One region of the Cellulosilyticum sp. ST5 genome, then DNA from elsewhere that is predicted to be linked to it. Evidence: predicted binding sites of a transcription regulator. Region 1 holds the regulator's gene; the other holds the start of a gene.

Region 1 (3,205 bases):
CAGAACTTAAATATTTCTCAATGGTATCTATAGCATGCCTTTGGTAGTCTCTCACTTTTGCTTTAATATTGCTATACTCATCCAATAATTTATCCCCCTTCTTTACTCTCTTATGCACAAATTCTATTCTTTATAAATACCAATATTTTAATCATTTCTATAATCTCACATAACTGCTTTGTACTTCTAATAATTCATGATACTTTTATTATAACAATTGTATATCCAGTCACCTTCTTACCTAGTAATCTATTCGCTCCTACTATGCCTATCCTAGTTCCACTTTCATATGAACAATAGATATCCTTTTCGTTCTCACTTCTTAAATTCTCTTTTTATTTATTAATATCCTACTTGTTTTCTTCTGTTGAACATCATGAATATAAATAAATATCCATTTCCTACATCCACTTTTTTGTTTTATTAACAATAACTTACCCAACAGTAAACATATAAAAATAGTTATTCCTTTTCTCTTACATATTGTCATTATTTCTCTAAGTTTAATTATCCATATACAGTGCCACAAAGTATTAATAAACCAATTTATTTTATTATAAACACACCCATACAATTTACACAAAAACAACGCGAAATAACCCTCTCCCTCTATAACACTATTCATGCCTATTCTTTTATAGACTTATTGTACTCTTAATAAAATACATATAACAACAAAAAGGGTTCGTCTATTTTCGACATTATCTAAGTTATTCTTTTTATAAAAAGCATCTTTACGCCAGAAAGCTGATGGAAATGAGAGGGATGGCTGTCCTCAAGGGGTGACTTGCGAGTATTTTCAGCAGGCACTTAGCGAATTTTTTTGATGGGTTTTAGGGAGACTGTTTGAGCGCCAGCGAGTTTCGACCGTTCATCAAAAAAATGAGCTTAGTGCCTGCGAAAATACGGAGCGGAACCCCGGAGGGTAGCCATCCCTCTCATTTCTTCCCATTAGCTTCTGATCGCAACTTACTTACAAAAGGAAACGTTCACTTTATCTTTGTTCTCACTTTTTCGCCTTTACTCCCCTGTTACCTAAAGATCTATCTCTTTAAACGCAAAAAAATGCCCATAAGCCTTCTGTTTTCCCAACAAAAGCCTCACAGGCATTTCTTTATTCACTCTTTTATACTGCACCCCACTCAACATCATTCCCAAAGAAATCCATTAAGCCCACATTTTATTCTTCAATTTGCCCTATACTCTCACTCTTATCTTTCTTCTCTCTTTCAACCTCAGCCTCATTAATCTTATAAGCCAAAGTCATTAATGAATGAGAAAGGTGTACATTTTCAACTTGTACTGTATCTGGTACGAATAAATCCACAGGTGAGAAGTTCCATAAGCCTTTTATCCCCCATTTTGCTAAACTCTCAGCTGTCTCTTTTACTCTTGTTTTTGGCATTGTTAAAATAGCAATTTCTACTTCATTTTCTTTTACGAACTGCTCCATTTTGTCAATATCTTGTACTTCTACCCCGTGTATGCTCATACCAATTAGTCTTGGATTAACGTCAAATAAACCGATTAACTTAAAGCCTCTTTTACTAAATGATGTTGAATTAGCAATAGCTTGTCCTAAGTTACCTACGCCTACAATAATCATTTTATAGTTTTGGTGAAGTCCTAATATCTTTCCTATCTCTGTATGCAAGTACTCCACATTGTATCCGTAACCCTGTTGCCCAAAGCCTCCAAAATTGTTAAGGTCTTGACGAATTTGTGATGCGGTCACATTCATCTTCTCACTTAATTCTCTGGAGGAGATTTTGGTTACTCCTTTTTGTAACAATTCTCCCAGATATCTGTAATAACGTGGCAATCTCCGTATTACATTCATAGAAATCTTTCTTTCTTCCGTCACCTTCTCATCTCCTCATATACGCAAACTCATAACCCTAGTATAGCATTTAAGTTTTTTTTTTGTCAATGTAGATTATTGGCCCCTTTTCTTTCAATTTGCGCTTTTATTTGCTAAAATAATAAAAGGCGTTACAAGGAGGATATTATGATTATTTCATGTAGCAATATCAAGAAAACATTTATTGACCGAGAAATCTTAAAAAATATTAGTTTTCATATCGAAGACCATGAGAAAGTAGCTTTAATAGGAAATAATGGTGTAGGTAAAACCACCCTTTTTAAAATTCTAACTAAGGAATTAGAACCAGATGAAGGTACCATTACTTCTACTAAAGACTGCACCATAGGTTACTTAAAACAACATATGGAGTTAGATTCTACAGCTACCGTCTATGAGGAACTCCTACATGTATTTGATGAAGTTATTGCCTTAGAAGAAAAACTTCATGCCATGGAAGCTGAAATCGCTAAGACCGGTTCTTTAGAACTCATTCATAAATATGATGCTGAACGTATGGTATTTGAAAATAGTAAGGGTTATGAATACAAAAGTTTAGTCAAAGGCGTTCTCAAAGGCTTAGGCTTTGATGAAACCATTTATGATAAACCAGTGTCTATTTTATCAGGTGGACAAAAAAACCGTGTCGCTCTAGGTAAGCTCCTACTTCAAGAGCCTAGTTTATTACTCTTAGACGAACCTACCAACCATTTAGACATTGAAGCTATCGAATGGCTAGAAGGCTTTTTACGTAGCTATAAAGGTGCTGTCCTTATTATTTCCCATGACCGTTACTTCTTAGATAAAATCGTCACTAAAGTCGTTCACTTAGAATTTGGACGTAGCTTTGTTTACAACGGTAACTACAGCGACTACATCATCAAAAGTGAAAAAGAATATGAAGTGGCTATGAAACACTTTGAAAAACAGCAAAAGGAAATTGCTCACCAACAAGCGGTTATTGCTAAGCTAAAACAATTTAACAGGGAAAAATCTATTAAACGTGCTCGTAGCCGTGAAAAAGCTTTAGAAAAAGTAGAAGTCATGGATATGCCAATGATTGATAATAAACCTATGCAGCTGGTGCTCACCCCAAGAGTTGTAAGTGGCAATGATGTCTTAAGCATTAGTGAATTAAGTAAAACCTTTGATACCAGCCCGATTTTTAGTCATATGAATATGGAAATCAAAAAAGGGGATAAAGTAGCTCTCGTAGGTCCTAATGGCGTTGGTAAAACCACTGTTTTTCGTATGATTTTAGATCAAATGACTCCTACAACGGGTACCCTAAAATTAGGAAGCAATGTTATTGTAGGCTATTACGATCAAGAACATGCTACCTTA
Region 2 (3,205 bases), 850 kb from region 1:
AAGTTAGGACAACATCCTTATTTAAATATGCCTAATTGGTTATTAGGAGAGTTAAGAAACTCAAAATCATGTTATATGTATCTTCATGATTGGTTTAAAAGTGATTCAAAAGATCCTTATGCTATTTTATTTGAGGCATATACTCATAATAACATTGTTGTACTAGATGTAGAATCTACGGGGTTATCAACAATTAAAGATGATGTTATTCAAATTGCAGCCATTCGTTATGGTAAAGAAGGTGTAGTAGATCAGCTTGATATTTTATTAAAACCGACAAAGTCGGTTGGAGAGTCGTATTATGTTCATGGGTTCTCTGATGATCTATTACAAAAAGAAGGAATGGAACCGAAGGAAGCCTTAAAGCAGTTCGTTCATTTTATTCAAGGTGCAGTTCTTGTAGGGCATAATGTGAATTATGATTTGCAGATTATCAAAAGTATGATGAGTCGTTATAAGTTAGAGCCTATAGGAGAATATCAAGTATATGATACTTTAGATTTGGCTTATAAGGTTTATCCTAAGTTAAGTAATCACAAATTAGAAACACTCTCAAAATTGATTGTAACAGAAACAATACCTACACATAATGCCATGCAAGATATTTTGGCTACCAGTGAAGTGCTTAGCCATCTTTTAAAGCATATCGAAGAGAAAAAGCAGGAACGCTTAGAAAAGATAGAAGCTTATGGCTGTTATGTCAATGAATACAGAGAAAAGCTAGCTACTATCAAAAGTTATTTATTAACACACAATTTAACTGATGGATTAACCTTCTTAATGAATGAGTGTGATTTTAAAGGTTATTATCATTCATCTCAGATTGAAACCATCAGAAATTTATATCGCATCATCAATGAACTAGAGGACCAAACACTTTCTTATGAAGATAACATTATTAATCTATTAGCTTTTTCAGCATTACATTATAGTGAAATAGAACAAAGTGATTTATTTAAAGGGCGTATTCCTATTATTACAGTACATCAAGCCAAAGGCTTAGAATTTGATGAAGTGTATATTGCAGGATGTAATGATAAAACTTTTCCTTCTTACAGGAGTCTTAAGGAACACCAATTAGGAGAAGAAATGAGGCTTTTTTATGTAGCGCTTACAAGAGCCAAAAAGAAACTCTATATTTCTTATCATCAAGAAGCACCAAAAAGCATTTTTATTGATCAGATTAGTGAGGACTATAAAACGCTGAAAAGATATGGAGGAATATCGAAAAATACGATATAATGTAAATAGTAAAAAAATGAAGCAAATAAAGGAAATGAATAAGGAGAAGAAAAGTGGATAAAGACTATAAGATTGTAAAAATGGAAAAACAAAAAAGCATAGCACTTATTGCTCATGACAATAGAAAAAGAGATATTATCGAATGGGTACAAAATAATAAGGATAAATTGAGTAGGCATTTTCTATGTGGGACTGGTACCACAGCTAAGCTTATTGCTGCAGAAACAGATTTACCTGTTACTGCATTTAATAGTGGTCCACTAGGCGGAGATCAACAAATAGGTTGTCGTATTGTAGAGTGCAAAATAGATTTTATGATCTTCTTTTGGGATCCTCTTGCATCACAACCACATGATCCTGATGTAAAAGCCTTGCTTCGTATTGCTGCACTTTATGATATCCCTGTAGCAACTAATCAATCAACAGCAGACTTTTTAATCCAATCTCCATTAATGGTAGAAACTTATGATCGCAAGATTATTGACTACGCAAAGCGCATTCATTCGCGTACACAAGCCTATGCAAACAAGGAAGAATTAAAGTAAATAATAGATGATTCTATTAATTTAAAATTATTGTTAATTAGTACTTTCTATTGCACAAATAATGCCTTCTATGATAACATAAGTATAGATAATTTATGTATACTGTATACAAAAATTATCTATACTTAATTAATTGACATTATAAATTACTTCAAAGGGGGTGAAGTAGAAGAGGTCAGTCAATCGGCTAATCACTTCTACAGTGCATATGACATACTGGAGAAATTTCAAATCAGGTGCATGGGAAAACGAAATTAATGTAAGAGATTTCATCGTTAACAACTATACAGAATATACAGGTGACGATAGTTTCTTAGCTGGTCCTACACAAGACACATTAGATCTTTGGAATGAACTTAGTGAACTTATGGTAAAAGAAAGAGAAAGAGGTTGTTTTGCAGATACTAAAACAGTAGCAACAATCACTTCTCATGCAGCAGGTTATATTAATAAAGACAAAGAAAAAATCGTTGGTCTTCAAACAGATGCACCACTTGTAAGAAGCTGTCATCCATTTGGTGGGATGAGAGTTGTAGAAAATGCTTTAAAAGCATACGACTATGAAGTAGATCCAGAAATGAAAGAAATCTTTACAAAATACAGAAAAACACATAACCAAGGTGTATTCGATGTTTACAATAAAGATATTCGTACAGCACGTAAAGTAGGTGTTGTTACTGGTCTTCCAGATGCTTACGGTCGTGGACGTATTATTGGTGATTACAGAAGAGTTGCTCTTTACGGAATCGATAAATTAATCGAATTCAAAATGAAAGATAAAGAAGAACGTTCTAAAGTATTTACAGCAGAAACAATGAGAGATTGTGAAGAATTAGCAGAACAAATCAAAGCCTTAAATGAACTTAAAGAATTAGGTCAAATGTATGGTTTTGATTTATCTAGACCAGCTGAAAACTTTAGAGAAGCGACTCAATGGTTATACTTAGCTTATCTTGCAGCAACTAAAGAACAAGATGGTGCAGCTATGTCAATTGGACGTACATCTACATTCCTTGACATTTATGCAGAAAGAGACTTACAAGAAGGTAAACTTACAGAACAAGAAGTTCAAGAAATCATTGACCAATTTATCATGAAACTTCGTATCATCAGATTCCTTAGAACTCCAGAATACAACGAATTATTCTCAGGAGACCCAACATGGGTAACAGAATCACTTGGTGGTATGTTAGAAGATATGAGTGCTTCACTTGTAACTAAAAATAGTTTCCGTTACCTTCACACACTTTACAACATTGGACCAGCTCCAGAACCAAACTTAACAGTACTTTGGAGTGAACATTTCCCACAAGGTTACAAAAACTTCTGTGCAAAAGTATCTATTGATACATCAGCTATTCAATATGAAAGTGATGACCTTATGAGACCACAATTTGGTGATGACTACGGTATTGCTT

Evidence for each region. Region 1 encodes Rex, which represses fermentation and respiration genes when NADH is low (regulators of the CRP and FNR family bind a similar motif). Its sites were predicted from a motif close to ATTGTTAANTANTTAACAAT; they were not measured.
Region 2: the regulator Rex is predicted to act here: its motif matches at 1,909-1,928, upstream of pflB (formate C-acetyltransferase).

Annotation. Positions count from the first base shown of each region.
Region 1 covers NZ_CP132338.1:363,497-366,701, reverse strand. The annotation lists gene QTL86_RS01715 (DEAD/DEAH box helicase) at 1-55, opposite strand, end outside; gene QTL86_RS01710 (redox-sensing transcriptional repressor Rex) at 1,181-1,864, opposite strand; gene abc-f (ribosomal protection-like ABC-F family protein) at 2,009-3,205, shown strand, end outside.
Region 2 covers NZ_CP132338.1:1,218,265-1,221,469, forward strand. The annotation lists gene QTL86_RS05985 (3'-5' exonuclease) at 1-1,242, shown strand, start outside; gene QTL86_RS05990 (methylglyoxal synthase) at 1,323-1,787, shown strand; gene pflB (formate C-acetyltransferase) at 1,996-3,205, shown strand, end outside.